Regions from separate parts of the Spiroplasma endosymbiont of Halictus nicosiae genome, predicted to be linked through region 2. Evidence: riboswitches for the same ligand, from Rfam matches in the RefSeq annotation. Region 2 holds a riboswitch; each other region holds the start of a gene.

Region 1 (7,367 bases), 720 kb from region 2:
CATATTCATTATTTTCATTAATTTTATAACCACTAAATAAAAACACTGTATGGTCTTCACTACCATTAGCATAATCCACACCAATTGAATAACTATCAAATTGATATTGTTTTGTATTTGGATTATAAAAATCTTGTAAATTATATTCTTTAATATATTTACGATAATTTCGTAAAACATAAATACTGGGGTCATTATCGTTATATTCAAATCCGTAGTATTCAAGTTCAAATAAATCAGGCCGTTCTTCTTTGTTTGTTAAAACAAGTTTTTTAGTAATATTAGGTATTTTATTTCAAACAGCACCCATTGTTAATCGTAAATTAAAAATACCCAAACCATTAAATGCTTGTTTGTTTTCTGAATATACTTGATTGTGTTCTTTTAAAATATTTTTAATCCTTTCATTTAAAGGTAAATATGGCGTTACAAATTTTTCATAAAAGACATGGTATTTATCAAAAGGATTAAAAGTAAATTGATTAGAATATGTTTTATGAAAATATGTTGTTACTATTATGTATTGTTTTGCTATGTTGTCTCATTCTTGAAATGTCCAAGATAATTCTTTTACTGGAATAGGATTATCTAAATTATATTGTTCATTATCATTTTCATCAGCATATTTTTCATAAGATACTTTTAAACTTTTAGAACGAAACATTGAAACTCTTAAATTATTATATCTTTTATCTAGTTCTTTATCAGTTAAAATTTCTTTTTCTTCAGCATGTATCATTTCATCTGTCCATGCTGATATAATACCACTCCCTTTACCAACTTTTCCCATAATTTTATTACCATTAGCATAACCCGCAAAAGCAATGCGAACACCACTAGGAAAAACAATTTCACCACCTTCTTTAACGTTTTTAGGTCAAACAATACCATTTTCATTGTCGGGTCCTATATCAATCCCATATTTATCATATAAATAGTTACAGACATTAATTGTATCGCCAAATGTAGTATCTTCGTGGGTGTTGGCATATCTTCGTAAAATATTAGATGAAGCATCAGTAAAATTACAAGCAAAAAATAATTTTTCTGCTAGGTGATTTCATGTCTTATTAGTACCACGCCCCGCTGAGACAAACTTAAAAAAACTTGGTGAAGTAAAATATCGGGCATAACTATCACCAACAAAATCTTTAAATATTTCTCAATCAAAACCAAAATTATAGTCACTAAAATTTAAATCATATTTTTTATTTAAATGTTCATAACTAGTAATTCGTTTTTTATTATTAATTTTACTAAATTCTTTCATATTTATTGACCTCTTTATTTTATATATAATACATTATAAGAAAAAATGAAAGGAATTTGTATAAAAATGAGAAAATTTAAACATTTAATATTTGATGAACGAGATTTATTTAAGGATTTATTATTATCTGATACTTGCAAAAAGAAAAATGGCACAATTAATTTATCTGAAATATCAAGACAAATGGGACGCGGAATTAATACCATTAAAAGAGAAATAAATCGATTTAAAAATATACAAGATTATAATCCATATCAAGCACAAAAAGATTATAAGAAAAAGCGTAAAAAATGTATTAAAAAACTACCTGAATTTACAAAAGAGCAATTAGATTTTATTAAAATAAGATTTAATAAATACCACGATACACCCGAACAATTAATTTATCGTTATTTCTTGGAGTTTGGTGTTAAATTTTCTGCTTGTGTTAAAACGTTGTATAAATGAATTCGCTTAGGCGAATTTGGATTAAAAAAAGAAAATACCCCATCGTGGTAAAAAATATAAAACAAAAGGAAAACCTGATAATCGTGGTAAATTAACTAACTTTAAATCAATTTGAGATATTGAAAATAAAGTTTCTAATGTTGGATGATTTGAAATGGATACTGTTGTAGGAAAAGACCATCAATCTAGTAATTTAGTTTTAGTAGAACAATCAAGTAAAAATTATTTTGTAATGAAATTAAAAAATAATACCGCTAATGAAGTTTTAGAAAAATTTAAAGATATTGTTAAAAATAATAATTTAATTGGGAAAATTAAAGGAATAATAACTGATAGAGGAAAAGAATTTAGTAAATGAAAAGAAATGGAAATATTTGCTGAAACACAATTTTATTTTTGTGACCCCGGTAACCACAACAAAAACCATTAATTGAGCATATGAACGGTGAATTTAGATATTGACTTTCTAAGGGAATTGATTTTAATAATATTAGTCAAAAAATGATAGATTGAGTAGTTAATGTTATAAATGATAAACTCCGACCATGTTTAAATTGACTAAGTGCAAAGACAATGTTTTTACAAAATTTTAAATAAATTTATTAGTTAAAATTTAATAAATTATTTTTAGTGTGCTTAAATATGGAAAAAATAAGATAAAATTACAAAAATTTAATTTTTTCTGAAAAAGTTGTTGCAATTTATTAAAAATATTTTATTATTAACTTAACAAGATATAAATTTGCCGTTTATATCTACACAGAGCCAGTTTATAAATCTTATTGTGTTGCTGATTACTATTAATAAGGAATATAACAAAATTTAAAACTAAACCTAAATTATTTATTTAATAATACTGCAAATAAATAACTATTTGTTATTGATTGCTTATTATTTGATTTATTATGTTATCTATTATTTTTTATGGTGGGCTAGATTGTTGACTATTTTTTGATTTTATATTGGAATTGAAAGGAGTAAAAATACTTAATAAGGTCCATAAATATTATTTACAATCTTTATTATATGCTTCTAGATTTTTCTGAGAATAATTTCATTTTTAATTATAAAAATATCAACTTTTTCCTAGTTTGTTTTTAGTTGGTAAATAATTTGTTAATTTTAACTTGCATTTTAAAAGCAAACTTTATATTATTATTTTAACAACTTTAAAAAGCAATTTTTGATGTTACGGGAATTAGGTGTGAATCCTAGGCTGTCCCAGCAACTGTAAAGTGGATGAAAGCTAACATCATTTTATTAAGAAAATATTTCTTGAGAAGGAATAGTGAGTAAAGTGAAACTAAGCCAGTAGACCGATCTAAAAAAACATTGGTAAAATATCAATGCTGCACTTATAGTTATTATCTCTGGGGTTAGATGATTAATTATTTATTAGTGAAAACTATTAAATAATAATTTGAAAGACGTCAAAAAGCGTTTTTTAGTTGTTAATTTAAAGCAGTAATCCTATCAAAAGGTATTATTTAAAAAAGATAATAAATAATAAAATTAATTAATAATTAAGTTTAATAGCATTTGATTAAAAATGGTTTTATTTTTGCTATTGTCTTAAATTATTAATTAAAATAATCGTAGAAATTAAACATCATTTATGTGGATATGCAACAATATTCTTTTTCGTGTTGTTTAAATATCCTTACTTTTTAAATAAAAATAGCATTGATAGGTGTATTTATTGGTAATTAAATTAAGCAGAAAAGAGAGGAATAAAAAAATGACACCACATATTAATGCCAAAAAAGAAGAAATTGCAAAAGTTGTTTTAATGCCGGGAGACCCATTACGGGCAAAAACCGTTGCTGAAAAATATTTAACAAATTTAAAATTAGTAAATGAAGTTCGAAATATGTTAATGTATACTGGCAAATATAAAAACATTGAGGTAACAATTGCTGGAAGTGGAATGGGTTGTCCAAGTATTGGAATTTATTCATACGAATTATTTAAGTTTTATGATGTTGATTATATTATTAGAATTGGTTCAGCTGGAAGTTATAATCCAAATATTAAAGTTTATGATATCTTTAATGTTCGTGAAGCATTTGGCGAAAGTAATTATGCAAAAATTGCAGCTAATATTGATAGTAATTTAATTGCTGCAAGTGAAAAATTATTTAATGAAATTGAAACTGTAGCACAAGCAAAAGGAATTAAAACTCACACGGGAATTGCTCATGCAGCAGATGTTTTTTATCGTTATGATGATTCATTAGACTTTACTCATACTCATAAGTTAGATGTTGTTGAAATGGAATCATATGCTTTGTTTACTAATGCAATTGTTACGCAAAAACATGCAGCAACATTATTAACAGTTTCTGACCATCTTGTAACTAAAGAAGTTACTACAGCATTGGAACGCCAAAATAATTTTATGACAATGGTTGAATTAGCATTAGATACTGCTGTTCAATTAATGGGTTAAAAACGAAAGGAGCAATAAAATGAAAATTGCAGTCTTTGGAACCGTTGGAGCAGGAAAAACAAAAGTTAGTGAAGAATTATGTAAACAATTAAACTATAATTTATTTAAAGAACCATTAGAAGAAAATCCATATTTTAAAGATTTTTACCAAGATATGGAAGGATTTGCCTTTAAAATGCAAATTTATATGTTAATAACAAGAATTGAGCAATTTTTCAACATTGATAATTTAGAGGATACTGTTTTTGACCGCACAATTTTAGAAGACCCTGTTTTTGTGCGAGTTTCCCACTTATTAAAAATTATGAATAAAATTGATTTTAAAGTTTATAATCGTTTTTTTCAAAATGTTATTGTTCCAATTTTGAAGAAAAAGTTAGGCTTTGATGTCATTATTTATTTAAAAGTTTCAACTGAAAAAGCGGTTGAACGAATTAAACAACGTGGGCGTCAATTAGAATTAGAAACCCCATATTATTACTGGGAAAAGTTAAATGAACAATATGAAATTTTATATCATGAATTAAAAAATGATTATAAATTTATTGTTATTGATGCTGACAGTGATGATTTTTCAGAAAAAATAAGCATTATTATGCAACATTTATTACCTCTTGATAATAAAGTTCCTTGTTTAATTTAAAAAATAATTATTATTAATATTTTAATTTAATAAGGAGGAAATTAAAATGAAAAGCACAAATAATAATATAGAAACAAAAAGTTTAAGTAATTTAAGAATTTTAGGACTAGATCCTATTATTTATAATAAAACTGGCCATCCAGGGATTGTATTAAGTGCAGCACCACTGATGCAAGCAATTTATTTAAATAATTTAATTGCTAATCCGGCAGTATCTGATTGAATTAATCGTGATCGTTTTGTATTATCTCCAGGACATGCTTCAACTTTACAATATGCGATTTTACATTTAGCTGGTTATAATTTAACAATTGATGATTTAAAAAATTATCGTCATATTAATTCAAAAACGCCAGCTCATCCAGAATATGGTGTTACTCCTGGAGTGGATAATTCTTCTGGTCCCCTAGGACAAGGAGTTGGCTATGGAGTTGGAATGGCATTAGCTGAACAACATTTAGCAGCTAAATTTAATAAACCAGATTATAAAATCATTGACCATTATACTTATGTTTTATGTAGTGATGGTGATTTGCAAGAAGGCGGAGCAATTGAAGCAATCCAATTAGCTGGGGTATGAAAATTAAATAAATTAATTATGTTATATGATTCAAATGATTGCCAATTAGATACAAAATGTGATGCTGTTTTAAAAATTGATTATCAACGTTTTTTTGAAGCACAAAATTGAAATTATATTCGAATTGAAAACGCAGATGAGGATCTACCAGCAATTCAAAAAGCAATTGAACAAGCGCAAAAATCTGATAAACCAACATTAATTGAATGTAAAACAATTATTGGTTATGGGCATCCAAAACAAGGTTCACCTATGCATTCTTCACCATTTACTCCCGAGGAGATGGAACAAGTAAAAGCATTTTATGATTTTAATCATCCACAATTTTATGTTGATAATAATGTTAAAAAACATTGACAAGATACTTTTGCTAAACGAGGAGCAACAAAATATGAAGAATGAAAGAAAAAAATAACTTCTTACAAAGCAACATTTCGAAAGGAATATGAAGAATTATTTGTAATTCCATCGGTTGATTTAAAAGATTTTGAAGCGTTATTAACAGCTGATAAAGATAAAAAAGCAGGAACACGAATTATTATGGGTGATGTGTTTAAATATTATCAACAAAAGTGTTTAAATAATATGTTTGGAGGTAGTGCTGATTTGGGTACTGCAACCAAAATTATTGGTTATAATGGTTCATGAACAACATCAACACCACAAAATAATAATGTTCATTTTGGAGTGCGTGAATTTGCTGCCGGAACAATTAGCATTGGTGTTGAATTACACCAAGGTTTGAAAGGATTTAATTCAACATTTTTAATTTTTGCTGACTATATGAAACCATGTATTCGAATGGCTTGTATTCAAAACTTACCCGTAATTTTTGCTTTTTCACATGATTCAATCGGTGTTGGTTTTGATGGAAAATCACATCAGCCAGTTGAACAATTAGCAATGCTACGAAATTGTCCGAATTTAAATGTGTTTCGTCCAGCGGATATTAAAGAAGCAATTGGGTGTTTTAAAGCAAGCGTAGAAGCAAAAAGTGCTCCATCAGCTTTAATCTTATCGCGACAAGATACCCCATATCAATTAGCAGAAACATGTTGAAAACAAACGTTAAAAGGGGGATATATTGTTGTTGCTGAAGATGAGACAAAACCATTGGAGGCAATTATTATTGCAACAGGAACTGAAGTAGCACCAGCAATTGTTGCAGCTAAGACAATTAAGAAAAATATTCGTATTGTATCAATGCCCTGTGTTGAATTATTTGAACAACAGTCAAAAGCGTATCGGGAAAAAATTGTACCAAATAATATAACAAAAGTAATTGCAATTGAATTTTCAAATGATTATGTTTGATATAAATTTGTTGGTAAAACGGGCTTAATGTTAGGTGTTGATGATTATGGTTTATCGGGAAGTGCGGATGCTGTTATTAAGTGTAAGCAATTAGATCAAATTTCTATTATTAATAGAATTAAATCATATTTAGGAGAATAATGATTACATTAGAAAAACTATTAGAGTATAAAACTTTTTATGTAATTCGAAATCATAATTATGTTGTTGCTCAACAAATTTGTGAACAGTTAATTAATTTACAAGTTAAATGTTTAGAATTAACTTTCACAATTCCTAATGTTGCAGAATTAATTAGTTTTGTTCGTAACAAGTATCCAACAATTTTAGTTGGAGCAGGAACAGTTTTAACATTAGAACAAGCAATGCAAGCAGCAACAGCCGGAGCTCAGTTTTTAGTAGGTCCAGTTTTTAACCAAGCAGTTAGTGAATATTGTCATCAAAATAATTTACTGTATATTCCAGGGGCAATGACACTACAAGAAGTTAATAATATTGTTAATGCTAAATGAGAAATTATTAAAATTTTCCCAGCAACAGCATTTAAATTAAATTTTATTCAAACAATTAAAACATTTTTTCCAACAAAAGTTTATATGGCTTCAGGAGGAATTAATTTAACAAATTACGAAGAAGCAAAAAACTTAGGATATGATTTAGTTGC
Region 2 (7,367 bases):
ATATATTTATTATATTAAACCAACAGAACATATTGCAACAAAATGAGATGAGGTTCCTGAAAAAATTAAAAAAACCTTTGACCGGTTAGGTTTACCAGAAGCCGAATGTGAATATTTAGCTGGAATTAAAGCTCAATATGATAGTGAGCCAGTTTATGGAAGTATGTTAAAAGAAGTTGAAGAAAAAGGAATTATTTTTTTATATTGTGATACCGCATTACGTCAACATCCAGCATTATTTAAAAAATATTTTGGAACATTAGTACCAAATACAGATAATAAATATGCTGCTTTAAATGGAGGTGTTTGATCAGGTGGATCATTTATTTATGTCCCAAAGGGAGTTAAATTAGAAAAAACATTGCAGGCTTATTTCCGGATTAATTATCAGAATAGTGGTTAGTTTGAACGCACATTAATTATTGTTGATGATGATGCAGAATTACACTATATTGAAGGATGCACAGCACAAATTTATTCTGATGATTCTTTACATGCTGCTATTGTTGAAATTTTTGTGGAAAAAAATGCAAAAAAATGCGTTATACAACTGTTCAAAACTGGAGTGATAATGTTTTAAATTTAGTAACAAAGCGTAGCATTGTTGATGAAAATGGTCAAATGGAATGAATTGATGGTAATATTGAATCAAAAATTAATATGAAGTATCCGAGTGTTATTTTAAAAGGAAATAATAGTAAAGGACAATGTATTTCAATTGCGGTAGCAAAGGAAAATGTTATTCAAGATGCTGGTTCAAAAATGATTCATTTGGAAAAAAATACTTCTTCTAAAATTATTTCTAAATCAATGACTTTTAATGGTGGGACAGCAAACTATCGTGAGTTAGTTCATATTGGACCAAAAGCACAGTATTCAAAAGCTAGGATTGAATGTGATACTCTAATTCTAGATGGAAAATCACATTCCGATACAATTCCTCAGAATAAAGTTTATAATAATGAATCACAAATTGAGCATGAAACAACAGTAAGTAAAGTTTCTGAGGAACAATTATTTTATTTACAAAGTTGCGGTTTATCAGAACAAGAAGCTTTGGAAATGATTATTATGGGATTTTTAGAACCATTTACAAGAGAATTACCAATGGAATATGCAGTTGACTTAAATAAGTTAATTAAAATGGATATGGAAGGTAGTGTTGGTTAATGATAATTCGTGCTAAACAAGAAATTCGACAAGAAAAATTGCTTGTAAGAAGCAAGATTTCATCTGAGTTACGACAGCAAAAAGAAACTCAGATTTTTAATACTTTTTTTCAACATTCGGGTGTACAAAATAGTAAAACAATTGCTCTTTATTATTCAATCAAAAATGAAGTTAATACTATTTTTATTATTAAACAATTATTTGCATTAAAAATTAATGTTTTATTACCACGAATGGATGGTAATAATTTAAAATTTTATCATATTACCAATTTAACAACTGATTTAGAATTTAATTCACGTTTTGGTCTTTATGAACCATTAAATTCATTGTCAATAATTGATGCAGAAAAAATTGATGTTCTTGTTGTTCCAATCGTTGCTTTTGATCAAAACAATTTTCGGTTAGGATATGGGAAAGGCTATTATGATCGGTTTTTAAAAAATTATTATCATCTTGTGATTGGGTTAACATTTATTGAACAGTTAGTGCCAACCCCTTTGCCAGTTGAAGAACACGATGTTAAAATAGAAAATATTATTAGTGCTTAAAAATTAAGGAGTCAGAATGAACTTACCATTATTACGTGTTGTTAGTAAATATTGATTTACATCATGACATACTTATTTAGTAACATTTGTTTTACCAGTTATTTTATATTTTATTAGCATTCGTGTGACTAATATGTTTAATAGTAATGCTAGTTATTTATCGTTACCAGGGTCAATTTTATTAGTGGGGGTTCTCTTAGTGGTATTCTTGATTTAGCAATTGCTTTTTATGAATTTCGAAAAACTACTTTTGCACGTCAATTGCATTTATTAAAAGCTTCAATTTATCAATTAATTTTAGTTTTAATTGCTGCCATTAATTTAATTACTAGTTTAATTGGTTCACTTTGGTTATTTTTAATTTCTTTTTTTAGTTATGGTGAAGGAATTCATATTGAATGAATTAATTGACTTGCATTATTTTAAACAATTATATTAAGTTCTTTTTTAGCATCTTTAATTGGTATTTTAATTGCATTTTATTAAATGATTTGAAGGTTATTTTAGTGGTAGCAATTTTATTTTTTTATTAATTGGTTACTTGTTGCTGTTAAGTTATCCATCATCAATTATGGGTAGTGCTTGTTTTTGAAATGTTCTTGCGTGAATTTTAGACTCTAATTTATATCCTAATTTAACATATTTTTCTGATTTACATAATATTTGACTACCTTCGCTAGTTAGTTTAAGTTGAAGTTTTACTTTTTTTTATTTTTGTTATTAATTATTATAAAGATAACTAAAAAAATGTGGTATGATAATTTTAGACAATTTAATAAATAGTTATTTAGAGTTAGGGAATTGAGTGCGAATCTTGAGCTGTCCCAGCAACTGTGATATTGACGAAAGCCACATTAGCCACTGAAAGGAAAACTTTTGGGAAGGCGGTTAGTAGGATGAAATTAAGCCAGTAGACCTTTCTAAATTTAATTAGTCTTATTATATAACTCCTGGGTGTGAGTCATGTAATTATTTTGTAAATAAATAATTTAGTGATTGTTATATAAAAAACATGTTGGGGAATGTTTTTTAATTTACTGCAACTAGAATTAAATTGTCCATTGTTAATTTGCTAGAAAAAAATAAGAAAATGAAAAAAATATTATTACTATTCCTAAGTTCTATATTTATTTTTTCACCAACATTAACAACAATTTCTTGTAAAAATGTTGGTCAATCGCTTTCCTATTGTGATCCAAATTGAATTTATCAAATGAAGACAGAGGAAAATGAAGAATTTGCAGTTGGTTATAATAATTATTATTTACCAACTGCATCAAGTACCTTCCAACAAAAAGATTGGTTAGATCTTAATCAAAAAGCACATATTTATCTTTATTTTAAAAATGTTGTAAGTCTTGATGAAGTAATGCAAAAATTACAGTTTGGTGATACTGCTTATATGCAAGATGTAACACATCTTTATGAGCCAATAACATTTACAAAAACTTATGATGATAATGTTTATATTTCTAATTCCTTTTTGACGCAAAATACCCCTGTTAATGGTTATACAATAATGGCACAAGATAAATGAAAAGATCTTAAAAATAGTAAAAATATGAAGCAACTAAATGATCGATTTTAAAAAGAGTTTGAACAATGAGGAACAATTAGTGATTCTCATCTAGTGCAAGAAGTGGATGGAAAAAATTTGTTTGATGAAATTCTAACCCTTGGGATGTTTTATTGCAGACGGAAATCCAGAAGGCAATATATGGAGTTTGAAGTAGCACTGAAAATAAAATTCAAGTGGGAATGAATATTCCATTAAGCCTTGTTAGTAAAGGTTCAATTAGAGTGTCAAAAACTAAGGCTCAAAGTGTATTTCGAATAGATCTAAATTATCAAGAAGATTGAATAAATAATAGTTTTAATAAAATAAAATACCGATTATCCCACTGAGATTTTTATTTTAAAATCATTGGTGAAAATAAGGCCCAATATATTTCACCACAATTAATTCCTGCAATTAATAATACTTTTCGTGTGACTGTTGTTTTGACATATTTAACATCGCGAAATTGAAATTCTTTTAATATATAAAGGTTATAAAAATGCCAAAATAATTTCATAATTTTATTGTATAATTATTTATAATTATCTTGGAAGGAGATGAAATTATTAAGACATTAACATGACCAAAAATTTTAATGTTTATTAGCCAGCTTGAATTATTATTATTGGCATTTTATTCGCTGCTGGCGTTCCAACAAAAACTTCAATTTACGGATGAGACACAAGTTGACCAGTTTTATTGCTTTTAGGAATTTTGTATATTTTAGTTCCGCTATCAGTTAAACCAGGCTTTTGATCATTATTATGAGCACTTGCCATTACTGGTTTAGCATTAATTTTCTTAGTTGGATTTTTTGCAAAAGCAGATTATCAATCACCCTGAACGTATTTAGGGGCGATTCCTAATCTTTTTATTGGAGTTGGAGCATTAGGATGGATTTTTGTTCACGAGTAAAAATTTAATGCTATTAAGAAATGATATTAAAATTATTTTAATATCATTTTTTTATTTATAAATAAACTTTATAGTAATAAAACAAAAAGAACAAAATCATTGTTCTATTTTTCTTGTTCAAGTTCTTGATTTTGTTCGGTTTGATTAAATTCTGTATAAATTTTTTGAATATCTTTTATTCTTTGTGGTTTAGGAATTGGATTAATTTTTGTCGCAGGACTGTTAATGTTATTTGTTGATATGTGTGATTGGATTGGCACAAGTCTACCATTTTTATCAATCATCTTTTGTAATTCTGCTTGTCCTGTTTGGGGTAAAGAAATTTGATGTTTTTTCTCTTCTCTTGAAGCATCTGTAGCAATTGAACTTCATTCATTTATTACATTTTCATTAATTCCCATTTGTTTTCAATTTTTTGTTACATTTTTGCAAGTAGAACTTGCCATTTTTTCAAATTCTTTTTTATTAAAGCCAAGTGTTGTAAAAAAAGAATTAAGACCTTTTTTAAATGATTTATATATTTTTTTAGATGGTTTTTCATTTCTGATGTAAATTCCATATTAAAATTTCCTTATTAGATTTAATTATTAATTAAGCCATTTATTTTGAAAATATTACATTTCCAAAATCACTTACAATATTTACATTATCATATTTATTTAAAATTAACAATATTTTTTAATTAATAATTGTTTTTATCTATTGTTTTCGTTGGCATAAATAAAACTCACCGCTACTATATTTTAAAATTAACTTTAAGAAGTTAACAACTATCAAAGCTCCAACACTTATTATGTCCAAAATTGCTACAATTTTACATAAATCTGACAAACAAGCACTATTATTTTCTATTTTAGAATTAGTTCTTTCTTTTTCATTATTGTATTCATATGAAGTTATGTTATTAGTTGTCATTTTTCCTCTTTTTATAATTTTTTATATATAATTTAATATAATTCAAAAGCATTATTGTTTACAGTAAAAAGTTTTCATATTTTTTAAATGACATAAATATTTATAAAGAAGATATTTAATAATTTAAAAAATAAAGAAATTAAACAACTTTCTTATTTTTTTTGTTATTTAATTTAAATTTATAAATTAGATAACAAAATGCTTGGAATTTATAGTATATTAACAATTAAGTAATAATATATGAAAGACCAAATTATGTATAAATTACATTAAATGTTATGTAAACACTATATGATATAATAACAATTATCAAGATAAGAAAACCTATTAGTTTAATAGTCACATAATATTATTTGAATTAAATAATGAGTAAGGAGAAAAGAAAATATGAAAAAAATATTTAGTTTATTAACTTTTATTTTTCTTAATGAAGCGGTAATGCCTTTGATAGGTGCTATACAATATGACATTCGAGAAGAACGTGACAGAATACAACAAGAACGAGATAGAAGAAGACAAATTAAGTTAGAAGAAGAAATGAAGAATTATATAGCAATGATAAATAATGTTAATCTTGGTGTTATTAGGCACAATAATAAACAATCTATTTTTGAAAACTTACCAAAAAAATATCCAAGATATGCTAATTTTACTTTAAAGATAGAAATTCCAATAAATAACTATGATTATTCAAATGAACATTATTGAGCATTTGTTAGATTTAAAAGCTTTACGACTAGACAAAATGAGGATGCTTTAACAGCAAAAGTAATTTTTAATACCGAAGATAATTTATCTCAAAAAATAAAGACAATTTTAGAAAATCAAGAAATACAAAATTGAGTAAATGATTTTAGACAATTTTCAGATAATGTTAAATTCTTAATTGATACAGTTATTCCTAAGCTTGATTATAATGCTGAAATTCTTTGAGTATTTAATACTATCGAAACTTTAAAAACTTATTTACGAGAGTTTACTAATATTATTAACATAATTAAAATTCAATTGCAGTTAAAAAAATTTATTATTGAAAATCAGATATTGAGCAAGAAATTAATCAATTAAAACAACAAATAAAAAAATATCAAGATAATTTAGATTTAATACGTAATTGTTCGCATTCTAATAACAATTTTAATGTGTTAACAGATTGTAGTAATTATGGGTTTTTAATTGCTAGTGTTTTAGGAATTTCAGCAGGTCTTTCGTTATTATTTCCCGCTCTTGCCGCTACTATTGCCTTTTTTAGCGCTATTTCAGCTGGAATTACTAGTACAATTGCTTCAACATGTAGTATTTTTGAATAAGGGCGAGTAAAAAACGGGTTTTTCCAAAAAGGGAAAATCCGTTTTTATTTGTTAAAAACAAGCTTGTTTATTAAACTTTTAATTAAATTTGTTAAATTAACAAAAAAGTTAACAAATGTTTTTTTAGTATGATTTTTTCTACTAACACCAACATGTTAATAAACAAGTTAAATAATTAGTTAAATAATGTGTTCAATAACATGTTAGATAACATGTTTAAAAACACTTTATTAACAACAGACTGGAGATTTTTAAAATTGAATATAGTCAAAAACTTGTATATGTTTATATGAATAAAAATTATATACGAGATGTAAAATTTGATACTTTTAATTGTAGAAACTGCGTTTCGCCAAAAACTTATGGTGCGAGCTGATTACAGCCAAAAAAATTAATTTGACCAGGTAAATTTCCTAATTAGGCAAGATTAGGTATTTATTCAAATCAATTGTATGAAGAGTTTATTTTTAAAAATAATAAAAAATTATTACTTGTCATATTTTAGGTTCTGAATTAAAAGAACTTATTGAGAAACAAGCAAGAGGTAATCAGTCGGCATATTCACGGCAAATAAATGACCTAGAAAAAGAGTCTAATAAAAATAATACTGAACCAATAAATTTTAATGAGAATGATATTTTATGGGATTAGCTAAAAATTTAGTATATGCAATATATGACATAAATGATGATTTAGTTGGTATTTATGAATCAGTAGAAGATGTAGTAATTAATTATTATCAGGTTAGTCCAGATAATCCGCTTTTTGAAATTAAAAAAAAGTATGTTCATCAAGTTGTTTATCGTACAAAAAAACAGTTTCATATACAAAATATTAAAATTTAATAAATTTATAATATATAATTTAACAGTAGCAGTAATGTTACACCCTAAATGAAACAACTTCTTTAAATCAGGAGTTTTTATAAAAAATGCGGATTGTGCTCTG
Region 3 (7,367 bases), 1.1 Mb from region 2:
GTGGTCAAAAAGAAATTAAGATTGGGCATCGTTTTTTCCGAGTTAATGATAAAGTTATGCAACTGAAAAATCGACCTGAATTAGAAATTTATAATGGCGATGTTGGCATTATTGTTGATATTAAAAAAGATAAAAATTTAAATGATGTGATCTTAGTAAAATACGATAATGTAATTGCATATAGTAAAGAACTTTATTATGATATTACTTTGGCTTATGCTTGTAGTGTTCATAAATTACAGGGCAGTGATAACAAAAAGTTTTTGAATGATGTTAAAACGAAATCTAATTTATACAGCAATTACTCGTGCTAAAACTAAATTATATTTAATTGGTGAACCATCAGCATTTTTATATGGTGTTAATAATTTACCACAAAAACGGCGAACAACTTTACAAGAAAAAATTAAAACATTTTTAAAAGAACAATAATTATCATATTTTGCCTAGTTTTAATATTATCGTAAAAAATTTAACATAAAACTTGTTAAATTATAGAGGCGTTGCAATGGCACCAAGATTAGCAGATGCTATTGTAAACATATTTATTAAATTATGGCCTGTAAAAGTTTTATTAGTAGTGCGATCAAAAGCATCACTAACATAGTAAATGGTTTCATCCGGATTATCTTCAATGAATATTGCTATTATATTAACAACATGTTTTACTTGACTATTTGGTCATCAAGGCGGACTGCCTTTAATGCCAAATATTACTGGCATATCATTTTTAAGACTAAGTTTAACTAAATTTTGTAATCATAGTTTTTGTTTATCTTTTTTACCAAAATTTTGTTCTAAGACATAATTTTGATATTCTAAAAAATTTGGATGTAGTTGCAAATTAATATGTTTATTTAATATTGGAATAGCATTCACCATCAAAGTTTCATCATTTGTTTTTATTTCATTAGCTAATTCATTTTGCGATAATAAATCATTATTATTTATGTAACTAATAATAGATTTAACTGATGCTGGAACACAATAATATTTTTGCTCTTTTACTTTTTTCACCAAACCAGTTTTTTGTTATAATGGGGGTGCTTAAAATTAATATTAATAAATAACTTAATTTTAAGCAAACAGAGAAACATATATTTTATAGTTTTCATTAGTTTATATTTAAAATGTGTAATTAAAATCTCCTTTTAGTTACACATTTTTCTTTCATTGAAAATATTTTCAAAAAGTCAATTTCTATTGCTTTTTTATAATAAAGATATAAAAAGGAAATTAGTTTGAAAATATTGTTAATATAAAATAATTATGATAAAGTGAAGATTGTAGATGATTTTTAAAATATTAGTAATATTTTTAAGGTAAATGACTTTAATTAATTAAAATATGAATTAAAAAAGAAATTTTAACATCAGTTAGTACCAGAAACTGTAATTATAATATTTAAGTTTTAATTTTTTTAAGTTATAATTAAAAAGTATAAAATTAGATATTACGAAGGGATTTTAAATAGTGAAAAAACTAATGATTTTATTAGGAATGACTTTTTTGCAACGGCAGGATATAGTCCAATTATCGGTTGTAAAAAACCGCTTAAACTTGATGATACTGAAAATGGTATTGGAAAAGATATGGAAATTTTAAATAAAATTTCACAACGTGCTATCAACAATTTTTCAGTTTATGCACAAAATAAAAATACAATTAATAGTACTGAATATCAAAATAAATTTGATAAGCTGTATACAATGGTTGACAAGGAAACTGAAAGCAGAAAATTAGACCAAATGGATAAAGATGCGATAGATGCTTTAGCAACATTAAAAAATGGCTTTCTTGCTGTGTTTAATAATATTAATAATGAAATTTATAATGACTATTCAAATTATTATCCTGATAGTAAACCAATTAATTTATTAAATGATAGTTTAAGTTATGAATTAAATTTTATTGATATGGTTCAATTGCAAGCAATTTTAGATCGACCAGGATTAGAAACAGTAAAAGCAGTTAGACTAGATTTCCATTTTCAATTTGAAGCTAAGTTTAAACTTTTAACAACAACTTCAGATTATGTAATCCAATATGTTATTACTGATAATCCAGAAGAAATGAAAGTTGTTTTAAATGGGATGGTTCAAAAAATTTCAAGAGTAATTGTTAATTTTTTCAATCAAGAAGGAATTTTTCAAATTGATAAAACACCTGAATTTGCTACAATTTATCAAAATTTTGATGTAAACTATACAGCTGGTTTTGCTAATTTAGATAATATTATTTTAGAAAAGTTACAAAGTAAAATTAAAAGTGATAGCGAATTGCAAAAGTTTGTAAAGAATATTAAATATAATTCTTCAATAACTTTATTAAGTTTACTAACAAGTGCAATTAATAATACTACTAATGGTGTTAATGTTGTTCGAGAAAATACAGCTTCATATGTTTGAACCGAAAAAGGATATCAGCCTAATAAAATTACTCCAGAAAATTTTGTTAAGTTTTATCGTTCATTAGTTAATGTTTTTAATACTGGAGGTCAGAACTTACGATTAGCTGATTTTCATGTGAATTTAGCAAAAATTCAAGTGGCAGGGTTTCCATTATCTGGAGCAGTAATGAATGATGGGCAAGCATTAAAAGTTCAAGTTGAAATTACAGAGGAAGGTTTAACAAATAAGTTAATGGAATATGGACGGTTAGTAGTTGCTTTTTATAATCATTTTAAATTAGAATCAAATGAGCATTCAGAAGTATTCCATCTTAGCAAAGAAGCTTTTACTAAAATTTTAAATTTAAAAACCCGAAAATACAAAGATGTTTTAAAAATATTAATTAATGATTTTAAAGAAGCAAATCAAACAAAAAATTTACCAGGAATTGATATTTTTACAACTGGTAATTAGGAAAAACGTGTTCACAAAGTGAGTTTAAATGAAACTAAAGATACTTTTTCACTTCGTTGGCGAGCAGTTTGAAACTTTGATTTATTATTTGAAAAAAATAATGCGGTTTATTATACTGGATGAACATCAACATTATTTACCTTAGAATTTACTAAAAAATAAGTTTAATTTAAAAAAGCAAGAAAACCTTGCTTTTTTAAATTAACAATAAAAATTGCTAGCATTAATGCTATCAGGTATGTAAATAATAAATCTGGTCCGTTTATTTTAATAATAATTAAGGTTAGTATGTGAATAATAATTGTCACATTATTCATTTAATAGTTTATAAATGTTATTGTGTTGCTGATTACTACTAATAAGGAATATAACAAAATTTAAAACTAAACCTAAATTATTTATTTAATAATATTGCAAATAAATAACTATTTGTTATTGATTGCTTATTATTTGATTTATTATGTTATTTATTATTTTTTATGGTGGGCTAGATTGTTAACTATTTTTTGATTCTATATTGGAATTGAAAGGAGTAAAAATACTTAATAAGGTCCATAAATATTATTTACAATCTTTATTATATGCTTCTAGATTTTTCTGACAATAGTTTCATTTTTAATTATAAAAATATCAACCTTTTTCCTAGTTTGTTTTTAGTTGGTAAATAATTTGTTAATTTTAACTTGCATTTTAAAAGTAAACTTTATATTATTATTTTAATAACTTTAAAAAGCAATTTTTGATGTTACGGGAATTAGGTGTGAATTCTAGGCTGTCCCAGCAACTGAAAAGTGGATGAAAGCTAACATCATTCCATTGAGAAAATATTTCTTGAGAAGGAATAGTGAGTAAAGTGAAACTAAGCCAGTAGACTGATCTAAAAAAACATTGGTAAAATATCAATGGTGCACTTATAGTTATTATCTCTGGGGTTAGATGATTAATTATTTATTAGTGAAAACTATTAAATAATAATTTGAAAGATGTCAAAAAGCGTTTTTTAGTTGTTAATTTAAAGCAGTAATCCTATCAAAAGGTATTATTTAAAAGATAATAAATAATAAAATTAATTAATAATTAAGTTTAATAGCATTTGATTTAAAATGGTTTTATTTTTGCTATTGTCTTAAATTATTAATTAAAATAATCGTAGAAATTAAACATCATTTATGTGGATATGCAACAATATTCTTTTTCGTGTTGTTTAAATATCCTTACTTTTTAAATAAAAATAGCATTGATAGGTGTATTTATTGGTAATTAAATTAAGCGGAAAAGAGAGGAATAAAAAAATGACACCACATATTAATGCCAAAAAAGAAGAAATTGCAAAAGTTGTTTTAATGCCGGGAGACCCATTACGGGCAAAAACCGTTGCTGAAAAATATTTAACAAATTTAAAATTAGTAAATGAAGTTCGAAATATGTTAATGTATACTGGCAAATATAAAAACATTGAGGTAACAATTGCTGGAAGTGGAATGGGTTGTCCAAGTATTGGAATTTATTCATACGAATTATTTAAGTTTTATGATGTTGATTATATTATTAGAATTGGTTCAGCTGGAAGTTATAATCCAAATATTAAAGTTTATGATATCTTTAATGTTTGTGAAGCATTTGGCGAAAGTAATTATGCAAAAATTGCAGCTAATATTGATAGTAATTTAATTGCTGCAAGTGAAAAATTATTTAATGAAATTGAAACTGTAGCACAAGCAAAAGGAATTAAAACTCACACGGGAAAATTGCTCATGCAGCAGATGTTTTTTATCGTTATGATGATTCATTAGACTTTACTTATACTCATAAGTTAGATGTTGTTGAAATGGAATCATATGCTTTGTTTACTAATGCAATTGTTACGCAAAAACATGCAGCTACATTATTAACAGTTTCTGACCATCTTGTAACTAAAGAAGTTACTACAGCATTGGAACGCCAAAATAATTTTATGACAATCGTTGAATTAGCATTAGATACTTCTGTTCAATTAATGGATTAAAAACGAAAGGAGCAATAAAATGAAAATTGCAGTCTTTGGAACCGTTAGAGCAGGAAAAACAAAAGTTAGTGAAGAATTATATTTAATATTCTTTACAAACTTTTGCAATTCGCTATCACTTTTAATTTTACTTTGTAACTTTTCTAAAATAATATTATCTAAATTAGCAAAACCAGCTGTATAGTTTACATCAAAATTTTGATAAATTGTAGCAAATTCAGGTGTTTTATCAATTTGAAAAATTCCTTCTTGATTGAAAAAATTAACAATTACTCTTGAAATTTTTTGAACCATCCCATTTAAAACAACTTTCATTTCTTCTGGATTATCAGTAATAACATATTGGATTACATAATCTGAAGTTGTTGTTAAAAGTTTAAACTTAGCTTCAAATTGAAAATGGAAATCTAGTCTAACTGCTTTTACTGTTTCTAATCCTGGTCGATCTAAAATTGCTTGCAATTGAACCATATCAATAAAATTTAATTCATAACTTAAACTATCATTTAATAAATTAATTGGTTTACTATCAGGATAATAATTTGAATAGTCATTATAAATTTCATTATTAATATTATTAAACACAGCAAGAAAGCCATTTTTTAATGTTGCTAAAGCATCTATCGCATCTTTATCCATTTGGTCTAATTTTCTGCTTTCAGTTTCCTTGTCAACCATTGTATACAGCTTATCAAATTTATTTTGATATTCAGTACTATTAATTGTATTTTTATTTTGTGCATAAACTGAAAAATTGTTGATAGCACGTTGTGAAATTTTATTTAAAATTTCCATATCTTTTCCAATACCATTTTCAGTATCATCAAGTTTAAGCGGTTTTTTACAACCGATAATTGGACTATATCCTGCCGTTGCAAAAAAGTCATTCCTAATAAAATCATTAGTTTTTTCACTATTTAAAATCCCTTCGTAATATCTAATTTTATACTTTTTAATTATAACTTAAAAAAATTAAAACTTAAATATTATAATTACAGTTTCTGGTACTAACTGATGTTAAAATTTCTTTTTTAATTCATATTTTAATTAATTAAAGTCATTTACCTTAAAAATATTACTAATATTTTAAAAATCATCTACAATCTTCACTTTATCATAATTATTTTATATTAACAATATTTTCAAACTAATTTCCTTTTTATATCTTTATTATAAAAAAGCAATAGAAATTGACTTTTTGAAAATATTTTCAATGAAAGAAAAATGTGTAACTAAAAGGAGATTTTAATTACACATTTTAAATATAAACTAATGAAAACTATAAAATATATGTTTCTCTGTTTGCTTAAAATTAAGTTATTTATTAATATTAATTTTAAGCACCCCCATTATAACAAAAAACTGGTTTGGTGAAAAAAGTAAAAGAGCAAAAATATTATTGTGTTCCAGCATCAGTTAAATCTATTATTAGTTACATAAATAATAATGATTTATTATCGCAAAATGAATTAGCTAATGAAATAAAAACAAATGATGAAACTTTGATGGTGAATGCTATTCCAATATTAAATAAACATATTAATTTGCAACTACATCCAAATTTTTTAGAATATCAAAATTATGTCTTAGAACAAAATTTTGGTAAAAAAGATAAACAAAAACTATGATTACAAAATTTAGTTAAACTTAGTCTTAAAAATGATATGCCAGTAATATTTGGCATTAAAGGCAGTCCGCCTTGATGACCAAATAGTCAAGTAAAACATGTTGTTAATATAATAGCAATATTCATTGAAGATAATCCGGATGAAACCATTTACTATGTTAGTGATGCTTTTGATCGCACTACTAATAAAACTTTTACAGGCCATAATTTAATAAATATGTTTACAATAGCATCTGCTAATCTTGGTGCCATTGCAACGCCTCTATAATTTAACAAGTTTTATGTTAAATTTTTTACGATAATATTAAAACTAGGCAAAATATGATAATTATTGTTCTTTTAAAAATGTTTTAATTTTTTCTTGTAAAGTTGTTCGCCGTTTTTGTGGTAAATTATTAACACCATATAAAAATGCTGATGGTTCACCAATTAAATATAATTTAGTTTTAGCACGAGTAATTGCTGTATAAATTAGATTTCGTTTTAACATCATTCAAAAACTTTTTGTTATTACAAAAATAATATTATCATATTCACTGCCCTGTAATTTATGAACACTACAAGCATAAGCCAAAGTAATATCATAATAAAGTTCTTTACTATATGCAATTACATTATCGTATTTTACTAAGATCACATCATTTAAATTTTTATCTTTTTTAATATCAACAATAATGCCAACATCGCCATTATAAATTTCTAATTCAGGTCGATTTTTCAGTTGCATAACTTTATCATTAACTCGGAAAAAACGATGCCCAATCTTAATTTCTTTTTGACCACTTGCATGATTCATTCGATTTTGCAAATAAGTATTTAATGCATTAATTCCAACTGGACCATTATACATTGGGGCAATTACTTGAATAGC

The links. Region 2 has a riboswitch for cobalamin ahead of ACZ91P_RS14550 (hypothetical protein). Riboswitches for the same ligand answer to the same signal wherever they lie in the genome.
Region 1: linked by a shared signal. The riboswitch ahead of deoD (purine-nucleoside phosphorylase) and the one ahead of ACZ91P_RS14550 (hypothetical protein) in region 2 are both predicted to bind cobalamin.
Region 3: linked by a shared signal. The riboswitch ahead of deoD (purine-nucleoside phosphorylase) and the one ahead of ACZ91P_RS14550 (hypothetical protein) in region 2 are both predicted to bind cobalamin.

What each region holds. Positions count from the first base shown of each region.
Region 1 covers NZ_OZ389573.1:1,408,559-1,415,925, reverse strand. Annotated here, with positions in the region: gene ACZ91P_RS09735 (hypothetical protein) at 1-1,270, opposite strand, end outside; partial or broken gene ACZ91P_RS09730 (IS30 family transposase) at 1,337-2,314, shown strand; cobalamin riboswitch at 2,885-3,056, shown strand; gene deoD (purine-nucleoside phosphorylase) at 3,456-4,166, shown strand; gene ACZ91P_RS09720 (deoxynucleoside kinase) at 4,186-4,809, shown strand; gene ACZ91P_RS09715 (transketolase family protein) at 4,856-6,844, shown strand; gene ACZ91P_RS09710 (bifunctional 4-hydroxy-2-oxoglutarate aldolase/2-dehydro-3-deoxy-phosphogluconate aldolase) at 6,844-7,367, shown strand, end outside.
Region 2 covers NZ_OZ389573.1:2,132,979-2,140,345, reverse strand. Annotated here, with positions in the region: partial or broken gene sufB (Fe-S cluster assembly protein SufB) at 1-1,170, shown strand, start outside; gene ACZ91P_RS14565 (5-formyltetrahydrofolate cyclo-ligase) at 1,170-1,721, shown strand; gene ACZ91P_RS14560 (hypothetical protein) at 1,738-1,938, shown strand; gene ACZ91P_RS14555 (hypothetical protein) at 1,983-2,147, shown strand; cobalamin riboswitch at 2,470-2,659, shown strand; gene ACZ91P_RS14550 (hypothetical protein) at 2,812-3,309, shown strand; gene ACZ91P_RS14545 (hypothetical protein) at 3,480-3,767, shown strand; gene ACZ91P_RS14540 (hypothetical protein) at 4,299-4,640, opposite strand; gene ACZ91P_RS14535 (hypothetical protein) at 4,894-5,109, opposite strand; gene ACZ91P_RS14530 (hypothetical protein) at 5,497-6,177, shown strand; gene ACZ91P_RS14525 (hypothetical protein) at 6,252-6,419, shown strand; gene ACZ91P_RS14520 (hypothetical protein) at 7,061-7,264, shown strand.
Region 3 covers NZ_OZ389573.1:721,978-729,344, forward strand. Annotated here, with positions in the region: gene recD2 (SF1B family DNA helicase RecD2) at 1-314, shown strand, start outside; gene ACZ91P_RS04980 (ATP-binding domain-containing protein) at 271-432, shown strand; gene ACZ91P_RS04985 (C39 family peptidase) at 493-1,017, opposite strand; gene ACZ91P_RS04990 (hypothetical protein) at 1,593-2,864, shown strand; cobalamin riboswitch at 3,588-3,759, shown strand; partial or broken gene deoD (purine-nucleoside phosphorylase) at 4,157-4,869, shown strand; gene ACZ91P_RS05000 (hypothetical protein) at 4,858-5,664, opposite strand; gene ACZ91P_RS05005 (C39 family peptidase) at 6,240-6,764, shown strand; gene recD2 (SF1B family DNA helicase RecD2) at 6,825-7,367, opposite strand, start outside.